3 regions of the Herminiimonas glaciei genome follow, and region 1 is predicted to be linked to each of the others. Evidence: predicted binding sites of a transcription regulator. Region 1 holds the regulator's gene; each other region holds the start of a gene.
The links. The regulator sigma-54, encoded in region 1, starts transcription at its own class of promoters, with help from an activator protein. The targets are predictions, from matches to a motif close to TGGCANGNAANCTGCTTT.
Positions count from the first base shown of each region.

Region 2: the regulator sigma-54 is predicted to act here: its motif matches at 2,207-2,224, upstream of ACFQPC_RS16225 (pilin).
Region 3: the regulator sigma-54 is predicted to act here: its motif matches at 3,448-3,465, upstream of atzF (allophanate hydrolase).

Region 1 covers NZ_JBHTBU010000002.1:624,515-630,739, reverse strand. Annotated here, with positions in the region: gene lptC (LPS export ABC transporter periplasmic protein LptC) at 1-181, shown strand, start outside; gene lptA (lipopolysaccharide transport periplasmic protein LptA) at 227-781, shown strand; gene lptB (LPS export ABC transporter ATP-binding protein) at 783-1,523, shown strand; gene ACFQPC_RS13820 (RNA polymerase factor sigma-54) at 1,542-3,014, shown strand; gene hpf (ribosome hibernation-promoting factor, HPF/YfiA family) at 3,118-3,471, shown strand; gene ACFQPC_RS13810 (hypothetical protein) at 3,551-4,174, opposite strand; gene ACFQPC_RS13805 (pilus assembly protein) at 4,190-6,225, opposite strand, start outside.
Region 2 covers NZ_JBHTBU010000002.1:1,114,860-1,121,084, reverse strand. Annotated here, with positions in the region: gene ACFQPC_RS16230 (tetratricopeptide repeat protein) at 1-1,542, opposite strand, end outside; gene ACFQPC_RS16225 (pilin) at 1,676-2,155, opposite strand; gene ACFQPC_RS16220 (FHA domain-containing protein) at 2,367-3,035, opposite strand; gene ACFQPC_RS16215 (Stp1/IreP family PP2C-type Ser/Thr phosphatase) at 3,141-3,962, opposite strand; gene ACFQPC_RS16210 (hypothetical protein) at 4,082-4,303, shown strand; gene ACFQPC_RS16205 (histone deacetylase family protein) at 4,339-5,271, shown strand; gene recX (recombination regulator RecX) at 5,314-5,769, opposite strand; gene recA (recombinase RecA) at 5,835-6,225, opposite strand, start outside.
Region 3 covers NZ_JBHTBU010000002.1:919,135-925,359, forward strand. Annotated here, with positions in the region: gene ACFQPC_RS15290 (M24 family metallopeptidase) at 191-880, shown strand; gene ACFQPC_RS15295 (GntR family transcriptional regulator) at 881-1,588, opposite strand; gene atzF (allophanate hydrolase) at 1,615-3,411, opposite strand; gene ACFQPC_RS15305 (L-lactate permease) at 3,858-5,507, shown strand; gene ACFQPC_RS15310 (carbon-nitrogen hydrolase family protein) at 5,663-6,225, shown strand, end outside.

The DNA of each region.
Region 1 (6,225 bases):
CAAGACCTCGTACCTGCTGATCCTGCCGGATGATGAGATCATGAAGACGCCCAAGCATGTCGATATCAAAGTCGGCACATCGACATTGAACGGCAGCGGTATGTTCGCCAATAATGCAACCGGCGAATTCAATTTATCCAGCAATGTTAATGCGCAGTATCAAGCCGCACATCCGCGCTAAGCGCATAGACGATTTTTATCCGACGCATTCATTTAGAGAACTTTCATGAAACGCTTCCTTTCCGTACTTCTGGTTCTCTGCGGCTTGGGCACAACGGTCGGCTCCTTTGCCGAAAAGGCCGATGCCACCAAGCCCACCAATGTCGAAGCCAATAAAATGGAATACGACGACATCAAGCAGATCAACACCTTCACCGGCAATGTCGTGTTAACCCGCGGCACCATCCTGATGAAAGCCAACAAGATGGTGGTCAAGCAAGACCCGGCCGGCTATCAATTCATCACGCTATACGGCTCCTCCGATACGCTGGCTAACTTCAAGCAAAAGCGCGATGGCGGTCCGGACCAATGGATAGAAGGCCAGGCTGAACGCATTGAATACGATGACAAGGCCGAAATCATGAAGTTGTTTTCCAAGGCCCGCATGCGTCGCCTGGAAAACGGCAAGCCCACCGATGAAGTCGAAGGCGAATTCATCTCCTACGACACACGCGCTGAATTCTTTACCGTACATAACACGTCAAGCGGCGACAGCAAACAAGGTGCCGGCCGCATCAAGGCCGTAATCCAACCGCGTGCCGCAGATACAAAGGCAAAATAAGATGTCTAGCAAGCTGATCGTTAACGGACTCCAGAAAAGCTATGGCGCGCGCCAGGTTGTGCGCGATGTCGCATTGCAAGTTGAAAGCGGCGAAGTGATCGGTTTGCTCGGCCCTAACGGCGCCGGCAAGACCACTTCCTTCTACATGATCGTGGGCCTGGTACCGTCTGATGCCGGCCGCATCGAACTGGATGGCGTCGACATCTCGCGCCTGCCTATCCACAAGCGCGCACAACTCGGCCTGTCCTACCTGCCGCAGGAAGCATCGGTCTTCCGCAAGCTCAGCGTCGAAGACAATATCCGCGCTGTGCTTGAATTGCAGCGCGTCAACGGCAAGGCATTGAACTCGTCGCAACTGGAACAGCGCCTGGACACCTTGCTGGCCGATTTGCAAATTGAAAAGCTGCGCGAAAACCAGGCGATGTCGCTATCCGGTGGTGAACGCCGCCGGGTCGAAATTGCCCGTGCATTGGCGACCAATCCGCGTTTCGTCCTGCTCGATGAACCGTTTGCAGGTGTCGACCCTATCGCGGTGATTGAAATCCAGCGCATTGTGCGTTTCCTCAAAGAACGTGGCATCGGCGTGCTGATCACCGATCACAATGTGCGCGAAACACTGGGCATCTGCGATCGCGCTTACATCATTAACCAGGGTGCGGTATTGGCCAGCGGACGACCGGACGACATCATCGCCAATGAATCGGTACGGCGCGTCTACTTAGGTGAACATTTCCGCATGTAAGCGGAAGAAAAAACATCTATGAAGCAATCCCTGCAACTACGAGTCTCGCAACACCTGGCACTTACGCCACAACTGCAGCAATCGATCCGCCTGCTGCAGTTATCGACTCTTGAATTGCATCAGGAACTGGAACAGATTCTTGCCGACAACCCGATGCTGGAACGTACCGATGATCCGCTGGATCATGCAGTACGCCTGCTGGCTGACGGTGCCATCGGTGCCAGCGGCACGACGCCGGAAGGCGCCAGCATCGAAGCCAATACCCCCCAAACCCCGGATAGCGAAGGCGGCTCCGACGCGCCCGATTTGCCGGAAGCGTCAAGCGGTGACAGCGAATGGAGTTTCGACGATGTAGCACGCACCTCCAAGGCCCCGGAGGACGATGATGCCCGCCCGCAACTCGAAGCGCATGAAACAACCTTGCGTGAGCATCTGCTCGAACAAATGCGCGTTACCGTACGCGAACACCGCGACCGTGCGCTGCTTGAGTTAATCATTGATGCATTGAATGACAATGGCTATCTGGAAGAAGAGCTGGAAGAAATCCATGCCCGCCTGCCGGAAGAGCTGGAGATCGAACTGGAAGAACTGCAGATCTCTCTCAAAATGTTGCAGAGCTTCGATCCACCGGGCGTAGGTGCGCGTGATGCTGCCGAATGCCTGGCACTGCAAATCAAACGTATGCCCAAAGTGGCAATGGTGACCCGCCGCATGGCCCTCGCCATCGTGGAAAATCACTTGCCGCTATTCGCCCAGCGCGACTTCAACAAATTGCGCAAGGCACTGGATTGCGATGACGAAGACTTGCGCGAAGCACAAGCCATCATCAAGCAATGCAATCCGCATCCAGGTTCCATTTTTGCAACGGATGCTTCCGACTATGTGGTGCCTGACGTCATCGTCAAACGTACCCGTAGCGGCTGGCAAGTCATGCTGAACCACGACGTGATGCCACGGCTGCGCGTTAATAGCATGTATGCCAACATTTTGAAGCAAAGCAAGGGCGAGGCATCGCTTGGTTCCCAGTTGCAAGAAGCAAAATGGTTAATCAAGAATATGCGTCAGCGCTTCGACACCATCCTGCGTGTCGCAGAGGCAATTGTTGAACGTCAGAGGAACTTCTTTTCGCACGGTGCGGTCGCAATGAGACCGCTTGTTTTACGTGAAATAGCTGATACACTGGGTCTACACGAGAGTACTATTTCACGTGTAACCACCCAGAAGTACATGCTGACTCCCCACGGGATGTTCGAATTGAAATACTTTTTCGGCAGCCATGTCGCAACAGAAGCCGGTGGTGAAGCTTCGTCGACGGCGATACGGGCACTGATCAAACAATTGATAGGAGCTGAAGACCCGAAAATTCCATTCTCTGATAGCAAGATTGCCGACATGCTGGCAGAACAAGGCATGGTGGTAGCGCGACGGACAGTAGCAAAATACCGCGAAGCCCTGAAGATCCCACCGGTCAATCTGCGCAAGTCGTTGTAGATATCGTCCTTTGTAGTTTTTGTTGTAGTTATACGTTGCTGTGTTCGGCGTAGTCACTTAACAAGACGCGCATAACCTCCAGTGACTTTCATAGGAGCACTGTATGAATCTCACAATCAGTGGACATCACCTCGAATTGACCCCCGCCATCCGCGAATATGTACAAGGTAAATTGGAGCGCATCAAACGACATTTTGATCACGTTATCGATATTGCAGTCATCCTGACTGTAGACAATCTTCCCGAGAAAGAAAAACGCCAAAGGGCGGAAATTAACTTGCGAGTGAGAGGCAAGGATCTGCACGCGGAAAGTATCGCAGATAATTTATACGCTGCCATTGATACACTGATCGACAAGCTCGATCGACAAGTGATCAAATACAAAACCAAACAGCAAGACCATCAACACGATGCGATCAAACGATTGCCGGATGCGTCAGACGCTGTAACGCCTTAAGCTAAAGGCAAGGCCGGGCAAATCGGCCGGATGAAATGAAGGGCGCAGATTGCGCCCTTTTTTGTGTCCGCTTGCTGCGTCATCGCAGGCCTATTTCATTGCTGGCTGCAGTGACTTCTTCACCCAGGCGGATTGCGATCCTGAGCTGGCTTTTGACTGTACGTCCATTGATTTCGCCGGGATGAAATTTTACTTTCTTGAAAGTGGCGGACAATATCTCTTCCGTATCAAGCGGCACCACAGTATCTTCAATGAGCGCCTGGTCGACATCCCCGTATTCACTTATTAACAAGCGTAAAACCGCCACTTGATCAGGTGCCCCCGGCACCAGTAAGGCAAAATTTTCCGGAATATCGACCGCGACCAAAGGTTTTTGCGTCAGCTCGCTTGACGCAAAGTAATGTTGGCCGCGCAAGCTGGCGTCAGGCAGATGCGGCAATATGGGCGCGGCCGCAACTGCTTCCCGTGCTACTTCCACACTCTTCCTGACAACAGACGAGGTTTGCTGCGAAACGGCAAGAATACTCGCCCGTCCCTCCTGCAATGCAACGTCCACCACGCGCTGTGTCATCGCCCCTGCAACAGAATTACCCACCGTCGCGGTCGCGAAATAGACGACCAATAATATATGTGCAAGCACTGCAAGCAAGCCTGCCGACAACTCACAAGGGCGTCGCGCCAGTTTCATGAAATATTGCGCCATTACATTTGACGGACACTAATCAACAATCAACTCTTGCCAGGAGACGCGACGCGCACCTTTGAGGGAATCCGGTGGTGGCGGCGGATTACTTTCATTATTCAGTACACCACCGGTATCAGTCACCAGTGTCGTGGTTTTCCCGGTACCCAGTCGTATGGTCGTAATACCCGCGACCAAAGCATTGCCTGTCAAACGACGTCCAGCCATTTGATTGGTTGAGTTCATCGAGTACTGCCCGGTCCGGTAATCAAAGAAATACAACCAGGCATAACCACCAACGGTACAGGCATTTTGTTCCGGTACATTACCTGCAACTGTCAACAAGCCCAGCTGTTGCTGCATTCCGACATTGACCCGTTCGCCAGGTGATTCATTGTTTGGATTCAGGTCTACAAACCAGCCGGATTTTGTATTCCAGTCCACAGCTGTCGACGAGGTCGTGCGTTCTGTGCCCGCCTGATTTGTTGTGAGCGTCTGCTGCACCAATACATCCGGTGCCCGCACCTGTCCCAAACCGGTTTCCGCCAAGGTGTCTTTCAATGCATAAACGGACTGCTGGCTGATATCACTACGATCGGTATCACCCAGGTAACGTCCGGTCGCGACCGTGACGACTGCATAATTGTTACCACCTACCGAAATTTCACTCAGAAGAGGTCTGGTGGTAATTGGCTGCACACCGGCAGGCGAAACATTACCAAGCTCCGCGAGTAGCGTTGCCTCCTTACCGGCAGGAAGGATGATATCTTCCGTATCGAAGCGCCATACATTGCCCAACAGGTCACCACCGTAGTACCGCTTGGCGGTATTGTCGACCGCCGTGTCAACCCAGGCATTAATCTTTGCCAACCCACTCGGAGAACCGGCACTACCCGCGTTGGTATTCAGTTTTTCCAGGCGTGCACCGGTATTTGCGTTGAGCAAATACAAATGCCCCCTGCCGTCACCGCCGGTATTGTTATAGCCCGAAGTAATGGCTACCACCCAAGTCCCGTCACGGCGTTTGGCAATAATCGGATTGCCGAAGCTATAGCCCATGTCGGCATCATCGGCGACGCTGTAATTCCATAGCGCCTTGGGATTGTCCGGGTCGGTGATATCCAGCGCGTAGTAACCCTTGCCACCCTTGTTCAAACCGCCAACTAAAATCGTTTTCCACTCGCCCGCAGTACAGGTACTGGTCGGCGCATTAGGACAAATATCGGCAATCGTGGGGGAGCCATCAACATAGTATTGATGCTTGGTGGCGTAATTCTTGTCGGCCAGTTTGTAGAGGTTAGGTAAAACGATAGGTGGGATATATGCCCATTTTTCACTACCGGAAGTCGTGAGTCCGGTCGTTGCCTCAAAAGCATGCAACATCCCGTCATTTGCGGCAGCATAAACCATGGCTAAACGATTGGCCTGGGTCACCTCCTTGAATTCCAGATAGTTGGCATCCAGGTAGTTAAAGGTTGGTCGTTTCACATATACCGGTTGCCCGCCTATCATGTCGCCCAGAGCGTGCTCGCGATCCCGGAACAAGGGATTGGCATTGCCGGTCTGATCTTCGTTGCCGGTGCGTCCACGAAGAAACGCCACCAGGGTATCGCCGACATCGACTGCATCACGCTGGGTGCTGGTCAGATCAGGACATTGCGACAAAAGATTATTGGTACAGGTATTTTTGAAATAGGTTTTTTCCGCATTAGTTAAGGCATCCCAGGTGAAGCTCTTTAACTTATTGGTGGCACTCGCGTCAAAGGTATAAATGGTCCGGGTATCTGTCGTGGCGGACACTTTTTTATTCAATTCGGCCTGCGCGCCCCATAGCGGGGTGGTCGATATGGAACCGTTGCTTGGATCTATCGTCCTGGCTTGCAAATCACCATCCCACTTGACGGTCCGATATAAAGCAACAAACAAAAAGTTATCTCCTGCCACCGGTTCAAGGTTACTGGTCGCAGCTGATGCAGCAGCACCGGTACGTGCGCTAACGCCGGCCAATGCTTTGCTCAGTCCGCTAATCAGTGAATTAGGATTTTGTGCGCTGAAGTAAGTACCGCGACCAT
Region 2 (6,225 bases), 490 kb from region 1:
ACTGGCAACGAAAGCCTTCCTGGCCGCCGCCATGCAGCTAAGACGCTCCAGAATCAAACCACGCGTATAGTAGGCAGAAGCATTCGCCGGACCAAGCAACAAGACCTGGTCAAGATCGGACAATGCTGCCGTATATTTATCCAGCGCATAATAAGCACGGGCGCGGCTATAGTAAGCCTGCCCAACCTTGGGGTTCAATTGCAGTGTGCGCGAAAAATCGGCGATCGCGTCCTCATATTTCTTTTCACGCATATACGCCAGGCCACGATTATAGAAAATGCGATCGCTGCCCACCAAAGTCGGCGATGCCAGCTTGGCAGCCGCATCCTTCCATACATTCGCTTCACTAGAAAGACTGGTCAAACGATCCATGGCCAGCATGAAGAAAACCACAAATACGGGAATCGCTCCCAATATCAACCAGCGTCGCGGTATGCGTGCACACACCGCGGCCAACATCATCATGTAACCCGGCGCCCAGAGATAACTACGATATAAAACGAATGGTTCCTGAAAACGCACCGCAGCCAGTTCCGTCATAAACAAGAACCACGAATATAAAAAGCCGCAGCAAAAAAGTGCGAGCCAACCCTTCTTGCGCAAAAAATAAAGTGCGATGACAGGCGATGCAAAAAAAAGGAAAGCCTTGGGGTATACCCACCAGGACGACCAGATATGCGCAAAATCAAAACGCATATCGGCAGACAGAAACCGTACATCCGGCACGATCCAGAATGCCAGGTAATCGAAAAAGAAACCCGCTTGCAGGACAATGCTGGTCCACCACTGACTCTGAACTTGTTCCACCACTGCCATTTCCTGCATTTTGGGCAGGATAGTTGCAATATCCGGCTCATAACTACTTGCCACAATATGTATGGTGGAGAACAGTACTGTCAGCGCGGCTGGAGAACAAAGCAGCAAAAACAAAGCCATACGCTTGAATTTTGCCTGCCAGCCTCCGTCATATAAGACTGCCAGGGGCAAGATCGCGGCAGGCAGCATGATTGCATGCTCTTTGGAGAGCACCGCCAGTGAGTAAAACAAGGCGGCCGTAATGACATCTACGGTGCGATTTTCCGCAAAGGAACGGCGGTAAAACCAAACAGCAAGCAGGCAGAAAAATGTCGCGAAAAGGCCGCTTCGTTGTGCCAGATACCCAACGCCGTATACAGCAATAGGATGGATTGCAAAGCTGATTGCGACGATTGCGCTGACTAAGCTAGCTTGCGAACGTATAAGCGTGGTTGAATTGCGAGCAATACTGGTAAGCAAACTGCGTAACAACGCAAACAGCAAGCTTGCACACGAGATATGGAGTAGCAGGCTAAAAATGCGATTCGCCGCAAGGTCTTCAGTCAGGACCTGGATAAATCCAAGGGTAAAGTAAGGAAAAGTCCGCGATTTGAAATCAAATGGATTTTGCGCAAATTCATAGACTCTTAATGAAGCAAACAAGCCATGATCGTCAAAAATAATCCCGGAATCAAAAAACTGGCCGTACAAAAGAAAACTCAATAGAACAATAAATAGAATGGACACAGCACTTGCAAGTCGATCACTATTTATCATTCTCAATAACATATTTTCAAACGTGAATATTTTTTTATTTATAGAGTGAAAATAAAAAAGGGCTCACATAGGAGCCCTTTTTAACTTTTGCCAAATGATTACATTAGCAACCTGTTGTTGGACCAAAAACTTTATTCATGATTGCAGCAGCTTTTGCATCACCCAATGTGGCACTGCACTTTGTGGTCCAGGTAACGAGGGTCTCGGTTGCGGCAGGTACAAAAATGACACTTTTAGTATTGTATGCATCACCGATACCCTTCATGGTCGCAGTAATCTCACCCGTGGTAGAAACAGAAATAGCAGATACTTCAGTCGTTTCTCCCGGAGCAGCGGTCAAGCCTAAAGTTGCCCAAGGATCAAGCCCCATATTAGCATCACCATTGACCTGCTTGTACTCAGCAACTGCCAGCTTAAGCGACTCAACCGTTGGGATAATTTTCGCCAACTTCGCACGTGTCACATAATCTTGATACTGTGGAATTGCCACTGCTGCCAAAATACCGATAATCGCTACAACGATCATCAATTCGATCAGCGTAAAACCGCTTTGTGCTTTCTTCATCATTTTCATCGATTTCATCTTTTTCTCCTGGTTTGGGAATACAGGTAGCTTTTCCACCCTGTCACCCATACAGCAATCGCTGTGCCACCCCAAATTCAGCCAAACATTGTGAAATTGTTACGATTATTTAACGAAAAGTAACAATTTTGGTTCTGCCTGCGCCAATTTTTGTCACATCCGGCTAAAAAATTTGTCTTGCGGCAGTGCAGCGAGACCTCAACACAGCTTTTTACGCGTCGTTGAGGAACACGATATCGGTACCCGCCAGGTGGATTTGATCGCCGTTGTTCAAGGGCCGGGTCAAGGTGCCTATCGATGCGCCATTGACGACCGGATAGTCGTCACCTTCGACATGGGTCAGGCTGTAACCCTGCGGGCTGCTGGCAAACACGGCGACATGCCGGCCTGGCCGGCCTATGGTCGTCAGGGCCTTGTTCAGCGTGACTTCCTTGCCCGCGCCGGCGCCGTTGAGGATTTTGATTACTGCATTTGTCGTCATGGTTGTTTCAAATGGATCTTGATACCTGGGTTCGGTAATTTGCTGGATATTACCCAGATCTTCCGGCAAGGACTCGTTAACGGAAACGACTGCAACGGAATCCGGCATATCGACAGTCGCACAGTACCGGATGGTGTGCGTCGCCAATGCGATCACATCGCTATCCTGTAACAAATGCTTGCTTACTGGCTGACCGTTGAGCTGGCTCCCATTGGTACTGCCCAGGTCTTCAAAATAGCAGCCGACCGGATGCGCAATGATGACCGCATGTTCGGCACTAATCCCCGCCGCATCTATGACGATGTCGTTGAAGGCGCGCCGCCCTATGCTGGTACGCTCTTTCAGCAAGGAGAATTCCTGCAGGGTGATACCGTCTTTCGCCAAAATAATCGTGGGCATTACTATTCCAACATCCTTTCTACCTTCTTTACATATCCTGTAAATGCATCACATCCATTGAAAGACGGCTGCGTTTAAGCCAGTCGTATCAAGATTTATGCCAAGTCAGGATTTAAAACCGGCTGTCATGCGCTGCCACCAGCTTAGGGGCACGGGCATACTGGCTTCGACTTTCACCAGGATGACGGAAATATTATCGCGCCCGCCATTGTCATTCGCCGCCTGCACCAGCGAGCTACATAATAATTCAAGATCCGTATCGTTATCGGCCAGCATCGCGCTCATTTGCTCGCCAGCCAACATATCTGACAAGCCATCCGAGCACAGCAGGTAGATATCGCCACCTTCGGTCTGGTAATCATTCACGTCCACATCAATGTGTGCACCAACGCCGAGAGCGCGCGTGATCAGGTTTTTGTTCGGGGCAAAACGCGCCCATTCCGGACTCACCAGGCCGGCATCTATCTGTTCCTGCAGTTGCGAATGATCGCGCGTAATTTGCTCAAGCCGACCGGCCCGGAAACGATAGGCGCGCGAATCGCCGACATGCGCGACGATGATACGGTCATGATGGAATAAGGCTGCGACCAGCGTCGTCCCCATGCCACTGTATTGCGGCTGGATGCGTGCAACTTCGAGGATTTGTTCATTGGCGGCACTGACCGCGTCCACCATCAGGCGCTGCAATGATTTGCTGCTGGCCGCGCGTCCTTTGTCCTGTATTTGCTGTAACTGCTGTTCGAGGGCGGCGCGGAATACCGTCGTCGCAATGCCACTGGCAATCTCGCCGGCATTGTAACCACCCATGCCATCGGCCAGCACCACTGCCTTGTACTCAGCGCAGACTTCTATCGCATCTTCATTATGCGCACGCACCAAACCCGTATCGGTTTTGGCGGCGAATTGAAGCTCGACGGAATACGTCATAAGGTTGGCGGCTTAATGTCTGGATTACAGGGCGTTGGAAAAGCAGTTTTCTTCTTTGCAGACGGGATGGCGCTATCGTCGGCTGGATTATCTCCCGGTTTAAGGAGGGAAACCTTCCTTTGCAGGAACAGATCATATCCGCTTTCGCCTTGGAAACGGGTGTTTACACGCGTCCGAGGGTCACCCGTGCGGCAAAAACACCTCATTTGAAACAAAGCAGCTACATCGCCGAAGCAGCCGCCCTCAATGCAGGCGACAAGGTCGCCAAGCCTGGTGGCGCCACTTATAATGTGATGCATGCACTACAGCGCCGCGACTTCGCGCCTATCAGGTTTTTATAATGGAGAAGATGCCTCTATGCCAGGCATCAATAAATATGACCACAGTTATCTATACCCACGACGCTTGCCTCGAACATAAACCGGGAGCCAGCCACCCGGAGTCACCCGAGCGCCTGAAGGCAGTGTTGCGCGCCCTGCGCGTACCGGAATTCGATGCCGTCGAATGGCGTGAAGCGCCTATGGGTACACGTGAACAGGTATTGCTGATCCATACCGAAGATTTCGTTACCGATGTCGAGGATGCGTCACCATACCGCGGCTATATGCCATTGGATGGTGGCGATACCGTCATGTCACCCGGCTCGCTGGAAGCGGTCATGCGTTGCGTCGGTGCCGCTTGTGCCGGTGTCGACCTGGTGCTGGACAATGAAGCACACAATGTATTCTGCGCCACCCGTCCCTGCGGCCATCACGCCGAGCCTAGCCGTGCGATGGGCTTTTGCATTTTCAACCAGGCGGCGATTGCGGCCGCCTATGCATATGAAGTGCACAAGCTGGAGCGCGTGGCAGTCATCGACTTCGATGTGCATCATGGCAACGGTACCCAAGCGGCATTTTACGACCGCCCGGAACTGTTCTATGCATCCAGCCACCAGTCGCATTTCTACCCCGGTACAGGCCTGGAAAAGGAAACCGGCGTTTCGCACAATATCGTCAACGTCCCGCTGCCACGCGGTTGCGATTCAGCCTTGTTCCGTGAACAGACTGCCGCAAAAATGCTGCCGGCAATACGCGCTTTCAATCCGGAACTGATCATTATCTCGGCCGGCTTCGATGCGCATCACCTCGATCCGCTGGCAGGACTGAACCTGCAAGACGATGATTTCGACTGGATCACACGTGAATTGATGAAAATTGCGGATGAAACCTGCGAAGGTCGCATTGTTTCTATCCTGGAAGGCGGTTATAGCCTGGACGGCTTGGCTTCAAGCACTGCAGTACACGTCAAAGCCTTGATGGATCACTGATTGCCTGCTGCCTGCAGATACGTTTGTTTGCAGGCAGCGGTCTTAATCTTCATCCTTACCTGCAGCACGCATCGCCGCCTGTATCGCTCGATGTGAAAATCCCCGTTGCATCAAAAAGCGCATCTGTTTGGCGCGGTCTTCCTGATTGCTCGCCACCGTACCGAACTTGCGTTCCCAGACTGCGCGCGCGCGCGCAAATTCATCCGACTCCAGATTCGCCTTGATATCGCTAAGTGAATCCGGATCTATGCCATGGCTTTTTAATTCAGACAAAATCCGGCTATTGCCGAAACGGGCGGCACGCCTGTGTACCAATGATTCGGAAAAGCGGCTTTGCGAAAGAAACTTCGCCGCTTCCAACGTATCCAGCAAAGCTTCGACGTCATCACCCTCTTGCGCATGGCGCGCCAGCTTGCGTCCCAATTCCTGCCGGCTGTGTTCACGCGCCGATAAATAACGAAGCGCCCGCGCTTTCAGACTCACTTGCAGTTTTGCCATATGAGTCCTTCAGCGCGGGCGCTCGTTAATATCCGTGTTCGAATCAAGTACAGTCAGGCCGGACCTTATTCGACTTCTTTCAATTCTTTGGCTTCCTTGCTTTCCTTGGCCGTAGCTTTCTTCGCAACCGGTTCATCCGATTTGATCGCGCCGAGTTCAGGAACACCCAAGGAAACACGTACCTTGTTTTCGATTTCACGTGCCAGGTCCGGACGCTCTTTCAAATAGTTACGTGCATTGTCTTTACCCTGGCCGATACGTTCGCCATTGTAGCTATACCAGGCGCCCGATTTTTCAACGATTTTGGCATCGGAACCCAAATCGAGGATTTCACCTTCACGCGATGTGCCTTCGCCATACAGGATGTCGAAGTGCGCTTCCTTGAATGGCGGCGCGATTTTGTTTTTGACGACTTTGACCTTGGTTTCATTACCGATCACTTCATCGCCCGATTTG
Region 3 (6,225 bases), 290 kb from region 1:
GACTCCACGATAACGCGACTGGCAGCAACTTGCATGGTTTTACGCTTGCTTGGCAGGATTTCCACCATGCTTGTCAGCCGTCCGTCCCATGCGGTGATTTCGCTTTTTCTCCCTGTTTCGCATACTGCTTACAGCTGTGATGCACTTTATTTTGAAGTGCTCAGCCAGGATTTTGATCGGGAGAAAAATGATGACGGAAACAGCAGTAGCCAGCGCGGAGCGGGTAGGTCCGGCTTTTTCAGTAGACGGCATGTTGCAGGCACGCGCCAAAACACGCGAAGCGATACGTGCCATCGCCGCCCTGGTGCGGCCGGGAATGGTGGAAGAAGACGCGGTCGATATGGCGAAGCGCACGCTGATCGCTTCCGGCCTGGACCTAACCTGGCACCCGACGCGTATCCGCTTTGGCAAAAATACGATGAAGGCGATGAAGCAGGCATCCGAGCCGGGCGTGGTATTGCAGGAAAACGATATTTTCTTTATCGATATGGCGCCACGCTTTGAAGCATGGGAAGGTGATGGCGGTGCGTCCTTCGTGGTCGGGCAGAACGAAGAGTACACACGTTGCGCATTGGATGCCGAAGCAATTTTCCATGCAGTACGCAAGATGTGGCTGGCGGAAAAGGCCAGCGGTCATGAACTGTATCAATATGCGGAACAGCAAGCGAAGCAACGTGGATGGGAATTGAATTTCGACTTGCCCGGCCATCGCGTATCGGATTTTCCGCATGCTGCGATACATACCGGTTCGTTGGCTGAATTCGAGGCAACACCGTCAGCGATGCGCTGGATACTGGAAATCCATATCCGTCATCCAGAAAAGCAGTTCGGCGCCTTCTTTGAAGACATGCTGCTGGATGACGGCAGCTATCCCAAATAGTCAGGCCGATAGCTGCGCCGCCAGTCGCGCCTGGTGCAACATCTGGATAGTGATTTTCTTCACTTCGGATTGGCTCAATGCGATGTGGGCGCGCAGCAGGTCTTTCGCCTGGCAGCTGCGTTTTTCTATGATGGCACGCAGGATGTGCGCATGTTCGGTGTAGGTTACTTCTATGCGCATTTCCTTCGTGAATTCCAGCCGCCGTATAACGCGTATGCGTTCGGTGATGTCGTGATGGATGCGCGCCATTTCCGCATTGCCACTGGCTTCCACCAATTGTTCATGGAAACGTTCGTCATGTACCGAGAGTGTGGGTACATCAGTGATACGTTCATGTTCCGGCACGAACCAGAGTTCTGCCAGTTGTTGCAATAGTGGTGGCGCTTCCGGCATCGCGCACAGTTGTTCGACCGCCGCACATTCGAGTACGCTGCGCACATCGTAGAGCTGTTCGAACATCTGGAAATCGAAAGGGCGGATTTGCCAGCCGCTCTTGTGCAAGACTTCGACATAGCCTTCACGTTGCAGGCGGAACAGGGCTTCCCGTACCGGTGTGCGACTCATTTGCAGGCGTTCGCTCATCTCGTTTTCGCTGAAACGGTCGCCGGGCAGGAAGTGGAAGTCGAAAATGTCCGCCTTCAGCCGGGTATAGGCTTGCGAAGCGAGACTGTCAGGCAGGACTTTGGCAAATTTGAGCTTGGGTATCATGGTACATGGTTTCCGAAAGAATCAGTTCAGGCAGCCCTGTTGCAATATGCGCGCCAGCCACCGAAGGAAGTGATGTCTTGTGCGCTTTCCAGTGCATACGGTTCACAGATGAAACCTTTGACCAGCCGGCCGTCACTTAACTCCAGCGTGCCTATTCCCAATGGTGCGGGTACCCCGGCGACAAATGAGCCGAAGGCCGGCAGGGGGATATCCCATAATTCCACCGTAATCGCCGCGCCATCCTTGCTGCGTGCCAGCCCTGGTTTGGGTGGCGTGGTTCCAGCCAGTGTGTACAGGCGATAGCTATCGGCGGTCTGTGCACTTTCCACCAGGATGGCTTTACGTTCGGTCAGTTCGCGGTTCAGCGGCATGCCTGTCAGGTGTGCACCGACCACGGCGACCCGCAGGTGACCAGCCGGCACCTCATGCTTGTCCGTGGTGGCTGCCGGCGGCATGTAAGGCTGTCCGGTGGCGCCTCGCGGCAAGCCGGTCAGTGCCTGCCAGTGTTTACCGAAGGCGGCCAGTGCATGGTCCGACCAGGCCGGACCGATCAGCGTAAGGCCAAAGGGCAGGCCGTCGCTACGCAGATTGGCCGGTACCGCCAGCGCGCACCAGTTCAGCAGGTTGACGAAGTTGGTGTACTTGCCCATATGGCTGTTACGGCGGACCGGGTCGGCCGCGACCTCGGCGATCTTGTAATGCGTCGCTGCGGTCGGTACCAGCAAGGCATCGACCGAAGCCATGATTTTGTCGGCAGCGCGTTTGAGGTCGGCCAGCTTGTATTGCGCATTGAAGGTATCTGTTGCCGAGAATTCGCGGGCGCGAAAGATGATGTCGCGCACAACGGGATGGATGGCATCGCTGTGTTCTTCGGCGAAGGCTTCAATTGCCGCATAACGCTCGGCTACCCATGGACCGTCATAGAGCAAGGTAGTGACTTGATCGAATAAGGAAAAATCGAGTGGAATACATACCGCACCGCTGGCGCGTACCGCTTCCAGTGCCTGCGCATACGCAGCGGCTGCGATGGTGTCACCATAAAATTCGGGTTGGGCCGGGATGCCGAAACGCGGCTTGGCCGGCAGCTTGGTCAACACATGTTCCGGGCGTGTACGTGAATATGCATCCGCCGCATCGAAGCCAGCGGCCTGTGTGAATACGAGTTCTGCGTCAGCCACCGTGGTGGCAAAAATAGACACGCAATCCAGTGTGCGGCAAGCCGGTACCACGCCGCGTCCGCTAAGTGAACCGACGGTTGGTTTAAGGCCGACGATATTGTTGAGGCCGGCCGGTACGCGACCCGAGCCCGCGGTGTCGGTACCGAGTGAAAACGGTACCAGGCCGCGTGCCACGACCGAAGCGGAGCCGGAGCTGGAGCCGCCGGATACGTATTCCGGATCGAAGCTATTCGGCACTGCGCCGTAAGGCGAGCGTATGCCGACCAGGCCAGTGGCGAATTGATCGAGATTGGTTTTACCAATGACAATCGCACCGGCATCCAGCAAGCGTTGCACGACGGTGGCGTGTTGTTCTGCGATGTAAGCGAATTCGGGGCAGGCGGCTGTGGTGCGTATGCCTGCCACATCGATATTGTCTTTCGCGGCAAAGGGCACGCCATACAAGGGCAGTGTCGCCAAATCAGGATTTGCCAGGCGACGCGCTTCCAGTGCTTGTAGCTGCGCCGCAAGATAGGGCTGATCAATCAGCGTGATCCAGGCTGCATCATCGCCGGCCAGGCCATTCAGTAGTGTTGCCAGTAAAGCCGCTGGTGTTGCGCCATCGCGGTAAGCAGTTTGCCAATCGACTATCGTCCATCCCAACATTTTGAATACTCCCATGTATACAAGTTTGTATTTGTCTTAGCATGAGTCATGCCATGGGAAAAAACCAGTTTTTTGCCCTTGCCCTGAGCCTGCCCCGGCGATGCGATGGGATTGCGTGGACCGCCTTGGTGCAGTTGCGCACCCTTCGAGTGCGTTTGTTGGATCGAAGCTTAGTACGAGCAATTCCTGCCTGTTTTTTTTCGCACTCCGGCCCTCTTCATATTTCTTTTTCTGTTGTTGTTCTCACGTGAAATTTCTATTGGGGACGACATCCTCTTTCATAGCAAATTTCATTTTGCTTCATATCGGATTGCATCTTTTTCACGCCTTCGCACGAATCAGCTATGACAGAATTTGCGTCGCTGTCCGGCTTGAAATCAAATTAAAAAATGCAGTGGGCGTCACAGCCTTCTAACGATTACCCCCATTTTCTGGGAGACAAAATGATGTGGTCTCATGTGTACGATCCTTTCAACAATGCTTGGCTTTCAACACTGGCGGCGGCAGTACCCGTCGTCGTCATGTTGTCGGCACTGGCTTTCTTTCATATCAGGGCGCATATTGCCGCGCTGCTTGGTTTGGCATCGGCAATTGTTGTCGCGGTTTTTTGTTTCACGATGCCGGCTTCGTCTGCGCTATCGTCGGCAGCTTTCGGTGCTGCGAATGGTTTGATGCCGATAGGCTGGATCATTCTCAACGTCATCTTTTTGTACCAGCTGACCGAACGTAAAGGCTACTTCAAGGTACTGCAGGAAAGCATCACCGGCATTACGACAGACCGCCGTTTGCAGCTGTTGCTGGTGGCATTTTCCTTCGGCGCTTTCTTTGAAGGTGCGGGCGGCTTTGGTACGCCGGTTGCCGTGACCGGTGCGATGCTGATCGGCCTCGGCTTTGCACCTTTGGCGGCGTCGGGCTTGTCGCTGATTGCGAATACCGCACCAGTTGCATTCGGTGCACTTGGTACGCCTATCATTGCACTGGCCGGTGTAACCGGGCTCGATATGCTGCAATTGTCCGGCATGGTCGGACGCCAGTTGCCGGTGTTTTCGATGTTGGTGCCGTTCTGGCTGATCTGGGCTTTCTGTGGTTTCCGCGGGATGCTTGCGGTGTGGCCTGCGATCCTGGTGGCTGCTGCCGCGTTCGCGGTACCGCAATACCTGATTTCGAATTTCCACGGACCGTGGTTGGTGGACGTCGGTGCGGCGATCTCATCGATGGTCTTGCTGACCCTGTTCCTGAAAGTATGGAAGCCGGCCAATATCTGGACCTCCGCCGCCGGCAAGTTCAAGGCAGCAGCGCAGCAACAGCAGCCATCGGTGATCCATACGCATAGCCGGGAGACGGTGATCCGTGCGTGGTTGCCATGGTTCATCCTGTCGGTACTGGTATTCCTGTGGGGGGTGCCGGGCTGGAAGAAGATGCTCGATGGTTTGTCGGTATTGCGCTTTGAATGGCCGTGGTTGCATATGTTGACGCAAAAGATGCCACCGGTAGCCTTGCATCCACATGTGGAAGCCGCGATCTTTAACCTGAACTGGTTGTCGGCAACCGGTACCGGTATTTTCATTGCTTCGATGATTTCCGGCCTGGTGATGGGCTACCGCTTCAAGCAATTGTTTGTCGTGTATTGGGACACCTTGAAGATACTGCGTCATTCGCTGATTGCAATCGCGGCGATGTTGGCGCTCGGTTACATCACGCGTTACTCCGGCATGGATTCGACACTCGGTTTGGCATTTGCCCATACCGGTGTGTTCTATCCCTTCTTCGGTACTTTGCTGGGCTGGATGGGTGTCGCTCTGACCGGTTCCGATACTGCTGCGAATGTCTTGTTCGGTGGCTTGCAAAAAACCACGGCAGAGCAGTTGGGCCTGAATCCGGTGTTAATGGCTTCAGCCAATTCATCGGGTGGCGTCATGGGCAAGATGATCGATGCGCAATCCATCGTGGTGGCCGCTACCGCGACCAAATGGTATGGGCATGAAGGCGAGATCCTGCGCTATGTCTTTTTCCATTCGATAGCGCTGGCTTGCCTGGTCGGCTTGTTCGTCACACTACAGGCTTATGTCTTCCCGTTTACCTTAATGGTCTGGTAAGCGTCTCCAATGCTAGGGATGCAGATTTTCTGCATCCCGGATGCAAATCATTTCAATCTGTAAAACGCTCAGTTTTCCCCGCACACCGCCTATAGTGGCACGTGACTTTCGGACTTGAATTGTCCGGACTCAAAACATCATTTAGGAGAGTAGTAATGAAGGAATATCCAAAATTCAAGGCAGCCGCATGTCATGCAGCGCCTATCTATTTCGACACCCCGGCCACCATCGATAAAGCGTGCGACCTGATCGCTGAAGCTGCGCGCAACGGCGCTTCGCTGATCGCTTTCCCGGAAGCATTCGTTTCCGCCTTCCCGATCTGGTGTGGCGTATGGGCGCCGGTGGAAACGCATGAATTCTTTTTCAAACTGGCATCGTCGGCGATAGCGATCAACGGACCGGAAGTAGCGCAATTGCGTGAAGCGGCACGTCGCCACGGCGTCTTCGTTTCGATGGGCATCAACGAAGGTACACCGATCAGCATGGGTTGCGTATGGGATACGAATATCCTGATCGGTGATGACGGCAGCATCCTGAACCGTCATCGCAAACTGATTGCAACGCATTGGGAAAAACTGGCATGGGCCAGTGGTGACGGTAGCGGCTTGCGTGTAGTCGATACCCGCATCGGCCGCATCGGTGCACTGGTGTGTGGCGAAAACACGAATGCACTGGCACGCTTCTCGCTGATGGCGCAAGGCGAGAACGTGCATATCTC